4 regions of the Ensifer sp. GW823-FHT05D09 genome follow, and region 2 is predicted to be linked to each of the others. Evidence: riboswitches for the same ligand, from Rfam matches in the RefSeq annotation. Region 2 holds a riboswitch; each other region holds the start of a gene.
The links. Region 2 has a riboswitch for cobalamin ahead of AC1Q80_RS12385 (CbtB domain-containing protein). Riboswitches for the same ligand answer to the same signal wherever they lie in the genome.
Positions count from the first base shown of each region.

Region 1: another riboswitch for cobalamin. It lies ahead of metE (5-methyltetrahydropteroyltriglutamate--homocysteine S-methyltransferase); the one in region 2 lies ahead of AC1Q80_RS12385 (CbtB domain-containing protein).
Region 3: another riboswitch for cobalamin. It lies ahead of AC1Q80_RS04235 (aromatic ring-hydroxylating oxygenase subunit alpha); the one in region 2 lies ahead of AC1Q80_RS12385 (CbtB domain-containing protein).
Region 4: another riboswitch for cobalamin. It lies ahead of bluB (5,6-dimethylbenzimidazole synthase); the one in region 2 lies ahead of AC1Q80_RS12385 (CbtB domain-containing protein).

Region 1 covers NZ_JBXAIA010000005.1:298,837-301,031, reverse strand. The annotation lists gene AC1Q80_RS17315 (LysR substrate-binding domain-containing protein) at 1-267, opposite strand, end outside; gene AC1Q80_RS17310 (hypothetical protein) at 374-745, opposite strand; cobalamin riboswitch at 742-961, shown strand; gene metE (5-methyltetrahydropteroyltriglutamate--homocysteine S-methyltransferase) at 1,059-2,195, shown strand, end outside.
Region 2 covers NZ_JBXAIA010000003.1:430,279-432,473, forward strand. The annotation lists gene AC1Q80_RS12380 (TetR/AcrR family transcriptional regulator) at 1-608, shown strand, start outside; cobalamin riboswitch at 608-877, shown strand; gene AC1Q80_RS12385 (CbtB domain-containing protein) at 921-1,097, shown strand; gene AC1Q80_RS12390 (CbtA family protein) at 1,295-2,089, shown strand; gene AC1Q80_RS12395 ((2Fe-2S)-binding protein) at 2,159-2,195, opposite strand, start outside.
Region 3 covers NZ_JBXAIA010000001.1:865,803-867,997, reverse strand. The annotation lists gene AC1Q80_RS04235 (aromatic ring-hydroxylating oxygenase subunit alpha) at 1-1,218, opposite strand, end outside; cobalamin riboswitch at 1,325-1,526, opposite strand; gene AC1Q80_RS04230 (DUF6656 family protein) at 1,843-2,195, shown strand, end outside.
Region 4 covers NZ_JBXAIA010000002.1:580,658-582,852, reverse strand. The annotation lists gene AC1Q80_RS08550 (SDR family oxidoreductase) at 1-633, shown strand, start outside; cobalamin riboswitch at 746-953, shown strand; gene bluB (5,6-dimethylbenzimidazole synthase) at 999-1,790, shown strand; gene AC1Q80_RS08540 (DUF2865 domain-containing protein) at 1,699-2,195, opposite strand, start outside.

The DNA of each region.
Region 1 (2,195 bases), on a different contig from region 2:
CTTGTCGGCAATCTCGGAGAAGGCCGTCCCCAGGAGATCGATCGCTTCCGTCACCTTCGGCGCGAGCTGTCTGCCGGCGGCCGTCAACCGCACTTCCCTGGGCAGGCGGACAAAAAGAGCCGTGCCGGTGCGGTCCTCCAGCAGCCGGATCTGATAGCTGACTGCAGCCTGGGTCATACCCAGCTCCTGCGCCGCGCGGGTGAAACTCAGGTGCCGGGCGGCAGCCTCGAAGGCGCGCACCGCGCTCATGGGGGGAATCTTGCTCATGCGTTGAGATAAGCATTCTTTATGGCAGCATGCGAGAAACCGCTTTGCGCGAAACCGTGAAAATCCTCAATTTTCTCGCGAACACACCACCGCAGAAATGAAGGGGTTAGCAATGCCGAGCGCACTGCGATCGATCATCCGCCATGTCTGGAGTTTTGCCAGGAGAGCCGCCGACATCACGACGACAGTCGATACATTCAGCGAATTCCAGCTCCGAGACATCGGCCTGACGCGCGACAATGACAGCATTCGCGCGCGTGCAGGCGACATTGCCATTCCATGGCAGCCCGTAAAAGAGCCCGATCCCGGCAACGCTCCGTCGCCGCTTGTAGCCGATGACGGCGTGGTTCCCCTGCAGCAGCCTGTCGTGATGCGGTGCCGCGCGCCGTTGCCGCAAAATTCCCCAGCCCATCGAAACTTGAAAATAAAGACATAAACATTTCTTTATGCGATTGACCTGCCCGTCTTTGCAGGGCATTGTCAAACAATCGTGGTTCTGCGGCCCGTCTTGCGACGGGCCGGAGCTAAGAGGGAATACGGTGCGGCGCCGCAAGGCGCCCATGCCGGAGCTGCCCCCGCAACTGTAAGCGGCGAGCGGCCGTCCAATGATGTCACTGAGGGAGACGCCTCGGGAAGACGGGACGGTTCGTGTTGACCCGCAAGCCAGGAGACCTGCCGCGATCGATAACGTCCACGGGCGGGGTGTCCGATGTGCCGCCTTGACGAACGAGCCTGCCTCGGTCGTGGATGCGTCGCATTCAAAGCCTTGCCCACAACCTCGGGGTAAGGAAATGACCATCAAGACAGCCAATCTCGGCTTCCCACGTATCGGCAGACACCGTGAACTGAAGTTCGCGCTGGAGCGCTATTGGGCCGGCAAGATCGACAGACAGGATCTGCTCGCCGTTGCCGCGAGCCTTCGGGCGGAAAACTGGGCCGCGCAAAAAACGCGGGGGATCCAGATCATTCCATCGAACGACTTCTCACTGTACGATCAGGTTCTCGACACATCCGTGCTCGTTGGCGCGGTGCCGCCGGCCTATGGCTGGAAAGGCGGCCCGGTCGATCTCGACACGTACTTCGCCATGGCACGTGGTTCGACGACCGCGACCTGCGCTTCCGGCTGCACCCATGGCGGCCCGGACGGCGGCAACCAGGCGCTGGAGATGACCAAGTGGTTCGACACCAACTATCACTACATGGTCCCGGAATTCGCTGAGGACCAGCGCTTCGAGCTGACGCGCAACGCACCGCTGGAGGCCTTCCTTGAAGCGAGCGCGCTTGGGCATGTCACCCGTCCCGTCGTGCTCGGCCCCGTGACCTTCCTGAAGCTCGGCAAGGCGCCTGCCGGCGGGTTCGAGCCGATCGAGCTGATCGAGCGGCTGGTGCCCGTCTATGTGAAACTTCTCAGAGAGCTTGCGAACGCCGGTGTCGAATGGGTGCAGATCGACGAACCCTGCCTTGTGCTCGATCTCAACGAGCGGGAACGCCAGGCGCTGGCACTGACTTACCGGACGTTCGCTTCGGAAGTACCGCAGTTAAAAATCATGCTTGCGACCTATTTCGGCGCGATCGGTGACAACCTGCCGATAGCGCTTTCACTGCCGGTCACCGGGCTGCATCTCGATCTCGTGCGGGCGCCGCAACAGCTGGACGCCCTCATCGAGTCGGCGCCAGCACAGCTGGTTCTGTCGCTCGGGGTCGTCGATGGCCGCAATGTGTGGCGGACGGATCTTGCCGGTCTCTTCCGCCGGCTGCAGCCGCTGGTCGAGGCGCATGGCCGCGACCACATCGAGCTTGCGCCGTCGTGCTCGCTGCTGCATGTGCCTGTTGATCTCGATCTCGAACGGGCGCTCGACCCGGAGCTCGTCACCTGGCTTGCCTTCGCTCTGCAGAAACTGGACGAGCTCAGCCTGCTTGCCCGCGCC
Region 2 (2,195 bases):
AGCGTGTCGAGCAGATCCTCGCCTGCGCGACGGCACTCATCCAGGAGAAGGGCAGCGACGCCATGCGCATGAGCGAAGTCGCTGAAAAGGCTGGAATTTCGATCGGATCGCTCTACCAGTACTTTCCCGACAAGGCGGCGATCGTGCGCACGCTGGCCGAGCGCTACAATGCGGTGTGCAACGAGTGTATCGCGGCCGAGCTTGCCAAGGTGACGTCGCTCGCCGAGCTGCGTGAAGCCTTCGCCGTATTGTTCGACATCTATTACGATATGTTCCTGGCCGAGCCCGTCATGCGCGATATCTGGTCGGCGATGCAGGCCGACAAGGCGCTGCGCGAAATCGACCTCCAGCAAAGCCGTGCCGGTGGCCAGCTTCTCGCCGACGTCTGGGCGCGGTTTGCGCCCGGCACGCCGCGCGAGGCGATCGATAGCGCCGCCTTTTTGATCATGCATCTCGGCGATTGCACCATGCGGCTTGCGGTCTCGGTGGACCGGGCCGAGGGCGACCAGATCGTCGAGGCCTATAAACGCATGATCCTTCGGGATTTTGTCGCGGATGGGCCGGGCGGCGGCGCAAGTTTAATTGACATCTCCGGGGTGCGATCCTAATCATCATCAGATCGATTGGTTCCCGCAACGCGAACGCGTTTCGGGAGTAAACGGGAACGTGACGGATGGACCCATGCTGGGCATTCAAATCACGGCCGACCCCGCGACTGTAGAGCGACGTGAATGCGCCGTTCCGGAGCGATCCGGAAGAAGCCACTGGAGACGAGACCGCGAGAGGGCGGACCTTGGCTCTGGGAAGGCGAGGCAAATCCAGGGTGATCTCACCCGACGTCCTGAGCCAGGAAACCTGCCAGTCGATGCGGGCATAGGGCCCAAACCGGGAAATTTCCCGATGCCATCACGGAGGTTGTCATGGCTACGTCTACAGTTTCGAGCATTCCGCTCTCCCTCAGCGATCGTCTGACCGCGGGTATCATCGCGCTTCTCATCGGCGGCTTCCTCGTCTTCGGCGCGGGCCTGGCGAATTCGGCCGTGCTGCACGACACCGCGCACGACACCCGCCACTCCTACGGCTTCCCCTGCCACTAAGCGATGCGGAGGGACGCGACATGCGTTCCGCGTCGACATAGCTGCGGACAAAAACGCTTCCGGCAAACAGCCGGACGCGTTTGCTTGCGTCTGATGCAGACCAAAGATCTGCCGGCCGGAGCCGTTCGCAGGATTGCCAATGGGACACGGCGCTGCCTGCAAGGCGCATGGCGCGCCGATATCGAGGGATATCGAAAATGATTGTCAGAACGCTTCTGGCCGCGATCGTGGCTGGATTGATTGCCGGTGTCTTCATGACCGGCGCCCAGGAACTGCGCGTCGTACCGCTGATCCTGCACGCGGAAGAATTCGAAGGCGCGGCACCGGCAGCCGGTGAACAGCCCGCCGCCCAGCCGGGAACGGCCGATCCGGCCGCCGCAAACCACGAGCAGCATTCGTCGCTGAAGGCGGTTTCGCCGATTGGCGCCCTGCTCGACGCGCTGTCGCCGATCACGCCCGCCTACGCCCACGAGGGCGAACACGAGGAAGGTGGCATCATGTTCGGCATGAGCCGCTTCTCCGGCACGCTGATCGCCAATCTGGTGACCGGCTCCGGCTTTGCGCTGCTGCTGGCCGGCGTCAGCCTCGTCATCGGCTATCCGATCACGCTCAGGAACGGCGCGCTCTGGGGCGCCTGCGGCTGGCTTGCCGTACACATGCTGCCGGCCATCGGCCTGCCGCCGGAACTACCGGGCTTCCCGGCCGCCGAGCTCGGCGACCGCCAGGTCTGGTGGCTGGCAACGGTGGCGCTTTCCGCCGTCGGCCTTTATCTGCTGGTCCTGCGCGAAGAGATCGTTGCCAAGATCATCGGCCTCGTGCTGATCGCAGCACCCCACGTCTATGGCGCGCCGCAGCCGTCGGATATTTCCAGTAATGTTCCGGCCGTACTGGGCGCCGAGTTCGCCGTGGCGGCGCTCGCCACCACGCTCGCCTTCTGGATCGTGCTCGGCGTCGTCTCGGGCTTCATCAACGACCGTTTCGCCAAGGCGTAAGCCGCCCGGCCACCGTGACAAACGAGCCCCTGATATCGCCGATATCAGGGGCTCTGTCGTTTGAGATGATCAGCCCGTCTGCGATGCAAGCAGATGCGCCTGCAAT
Region 3 (2,195 bases), on a different contig from region 2:
TTCGCCCTGGAGGCGCTGCTCCATGAACTTGCAGTACCATTCGACGAACTGCATCACACCGCCTTCGTGATCGGGCGAATAGGGCCCTGACTGGTAGGCCGGCGAGCGGATACCGAAAGCGTTTTCCTCGACGATCTGGCGATCCTGATCGTTGGTCTCGGTCCACACGTGCGTCAGTTCTTCCAGATTGTAGTCGACGCCCTCGACCGCATCCTTGTTGACCAGCCACTTGGTCGTAACCTGCGTCAGCTCAGGCCCGAGCGGCAAAACGCGGAAGGTGATCGCATGGTCGGCCAGCACATGGTTCCAGGTCGACGGATAATGGAACAGAAGCAGCGTACCGATATGCTTCTGACTGACATCCGCCGACAATTGCCGCCGCACGGCGCGGGCGCCGGACATGGTGTAACTCTCGGCGTCGTCGATCAACGGCATGCGCGCCGAGCGGAACTGGCCGGTCTCGGACATGCGGAACTCGCTCGGAAGCCCGGACGCTTCGCATTTTTCCCAATGGGCGGCGATGACAGGATCATCTTTGGCGCCTTGCACGCCGGTCGCCGTCGGGGCTTCCGGATAGGTCCGGCAAAGCTCGGGATGGTTGGCTGCGCAATGGTAGCACTCGCGGTTGTTTTCCCAGACGAGCTTCCAGTTGCCCTTCTCGATGATGGTGCTTTCGAAGGCGACCTTGGTTTCGCCGAGGCGGTGCGGCGCGAGATAGGGCGCGACCATGTCGCGGAACGGAGCGAAGTCCATCGGCTGTTCGGACAGGTTGATGAAGATGTAGCCGCCGACCGTTTCGCAGTGGATCGGCTTCAGGCTGTGGGCGGCCTTGTCGAAATCCTCGCCCATCTGACGGGCAAAGAGCAACGTGCCGTCGAGCTCGTAGGTCCACTGATGGTAGGGACAGACGAGCTTGGCCGATGAGCCCTTGTGCTGCGAGCAGACGCGGGAACCGCGGTGACGGCAAGAATTGTGCAGCGCGCGGATCGTGCCCTGCCGGTCGCGGACGATGACGACGGGGTAGTCGCCGACCTGAACGGTGAAATAGTTGCCGGCGCGCGGGACCTCGCAGTCGTGGCCGATGAACAGCCAGTCCTTGTACCAGATGCTCTCGAGATCCTGCCTGTAGTAGTCGGGGTCGATGTAGAAGGCCCGGTCGAGGCTGTAGCCGTCGCGTCGACCCTTCAGCTTGCGGAGCATATCGCCCTTGATGTCCATGTCCTATCCTCGTTGGCCTTGTTTCGGAGAGGCAGGACTGGAACCCACGCAGGCGCAATGCCTGTGCGATGACGGCTCCGATCCGGCTGCCCGCCGCAACCCGTTACGGTCTATTCGTGTCAAGGCTGGTTTCCGGGCTCAGGAGCTATCCGCAAGGACCAGCCCGGCGCCTTCCCGGACGGAACCGTCCAGTGGCTTTTTGCCGAGGCTTTCGCTCCACCACCGTTGCGGGGGCAGCGCCGGGTTTTGACCGGCTTCCCAATTCTCCGTCTTCCCTAAGAGGCGGCACCTTGAGTAGGCATATCTAATCGCGGAAGCCGTCGTCGCAGCTGCCGATTAACGACATCCAATTCCAGAAAGACGACACAGTGCATCCCGTGTCTGAAACACCACAAGGCCGACTATTTGTCATTATAAACAATGAGATAGATCAAATATTGGGCAGTTGTCGTTTTTTCCGGCAAAGCCGGCGCGAAAGCGCGAAGCCTTCGCCATTTTGCGACATCCGTTGCGGCGTCGGCTCATCCATCCTGGCCGGCGCAATGAAATCTTCCATTAACCATAATGCATTAGCGTCGCCTGACGGAGAAACCGGCCGAACCGGCAAACAGCGCATTGAAGTCCATGGCAAAGCTCAAATACTACGACGCCGCAGCCGAGAAGCTGCCCACGATCGCTCCGAAGACAGCGGTCCATACCGAGTTCCTGCGCACCGGCCGCATCGAAAGGCGGCAATGGTCGCAGCGCGAACGGCGCTATCTCAGCTATGACGAGGTTGCCCAGCGCACCGGCCACAAGCTGACGACCGCCGGCGAAACGACGCACAAGCGGATGAACGGCTTCCACACCTCGATCCAGTTTCCCAAGATGATCTTCCACCGCACGCTCGCCGGCCGGCCGCATCTGGGTTATTGCCATGTGACGGCCGCGAGAACACATCTCGCCCAATCCAAGGACGTGACCTGGTCCTTCTACTT
Region 4 (2,195 bases), on a different contig from region 2:
CTTTATGTCGAAGCGGATCTCGAAAAGGTCGAAGATGCCCGAAAGGTTGTCAACGCCTGCGACGCCACCTTCGGGCGGGTCGATGCGCTGGTCAACGCGGCAGCAATCACCGATCGCGGCACCATTCTCGATACAAGCCCCGAACTCTTCGACCGGATGTTCGCCATCAATGTGCGGGCGCCGTTCTTCCTGATCCAGGAGGCTGTCAAGGTTATGCGAAGGGAGGGCACTCAGGGCACGATCGTCAACATCGGTTCCATGTCGGCCATGGCCGGGCAGCCGTTCATCGCTGCCTATTGCTCGTCCAAGGGCGCGCTGGAGACGCTGACCAAGAACACGGCTTACGCGCTGTTGCGCAACCGTATTCGTGTCAACGGTCTCAATATCGGATGGATGGCCTCAGAGGGGGAAGATCGCATCCAGCGAGAGTTTCACGGTGCTGCAGCCGACTGGCTGGAAAAGGCGGCCGCCAGCCAGCCTTTCGGCCGGCTTGTCGATCCCAAGGAAGTCGCGCGCGCCTGCGCCTATCTGTCCTCGAACGAATCCGGCCTGATGACGGGGTCGGTCATCTGCTTCGACCAGTCGGTCTGGGGTGGCTATGACGGCTCGCCACATCCCGTCGCCCCGCTTTGATAGTGAGCCGCAAGGGCAGCGGTCGAAAGGTCTCCGATGTCGACCGCTGCCGAAAGGCTCGCACGGTGCCGGCGGGCACCCACCGAGTTGCTTGTCATTCCCTATGGGCTGTGCACTTATGGCGTCGTCAGGTGCCCGCGACGCGGGAGAATCGGGAATCCGGTGTCACTCCGGAACGTGCCCAACGCTGTGACGGGGACGGCTGCCCCAGGGATCTTGAGTTTTCTCAAAGTCTTGCCACTGGATCTTCATCGGATCTGGGAAGGCGGAGCGGCCGGGGGATCCGAAGTCAGAAGACCGGCCTGGCAAGATAGACCGAAACCCGCGCGGACGGCGGAAGGTTGTGCATTGTTGGGGATCGAACGATGCTGACTGACGCGAATGGCGGCCTTGCGGCCGCAGAAGCCTTTTCATTTGACGAGCGCGAAGCCGTCTACCGCGCCATCGAAACACGCCGGGACGTGCGGGATCAGTTCCTGCCCGACCCCTTGCCTGACGATCTGGTGATGCGCCTGCTCAATGCAGCGCACCGGGCGCCATCGGTGGGGTTCATGCAGCCATGGAATTTCGTCGTCGTGCGCCAGGCGGAAACCCGCGAGCGGGTCTGGCAGGCGTTTTCCCGCGCCAACGACGAAGCTGCGCTGATGTTCGATGGTGATCAGCGCGCGAAATACCGCTCGCTGAAACTGGAGGGTATCCGCAAGGCACCGCTCAGTATCTGCGTGACATGCGATCGCACACGCGGCGGCTCGGTCGTTCTCGGGCGCACCCACAATCCTGACATGGATGTCTATTCCACCGTCTGCGCCGTCCAGAATCTCTGGCTTGCCGCGCGCGCTGAAGGCGTCGGCGTCGGCTGGGTCAGCATCTTTCATGAGAACGAGATCAAGGCGATCCTCGGCATACCCGATCATGTCGTGATCGTCGCCTGGCTTTGCCTGGGCTTCGTCGACCACCTCTACCGTGAGCCGGAACTGGCGGTAAAAGGCTGGCGCCAGCGCCTGCCGCTGGAGGAACTGGTATTCGAGGAAGGTTGGGGAGCCTGCCGGAAGGCTGACGCCGCGATCAGTTGCTCTGAACCGGTTGGTAAGCCGGACCCTTGGGGTGGCGAAGGTCGATCGACGTTTCCTCCTGGGGCAGGAACGTCGGCCCGATGACCCGCACCTTGCTCTTGGCGGGATCGTAGGGGCGCTCTTCAGCGGGAACCGTCACCTTGGCAGAAGGGGCATCTGCCCCCTTATTGCCTTCGATGACGATGATCGAGGACTGACTATCGCTGGAATTGCCGCCGCCTGCCTTGGGCGTTGTTGCCACCGTCTTCGGGATCTGGCAGCCGCAGATGCCGGGCTTGCCGACGTCTCGCGTCCGGTAGGCAAAGGCGTTCGGCAATTCCCGATAGGGGCGTCCAGTCGAGGCGGAAACCATCTGGTCGCTCTCTTCGGTCGCAAGCTCGTGGAAGAAGAGCTCGGTTTCGGCACCCGGGCAGCGGGCGCGACAGGCCTGCTCGTCGCGAGCAAAGTCCGCCGGGCTCGCCTCGGACGAAATGGGGAAGAAGGCGCCGT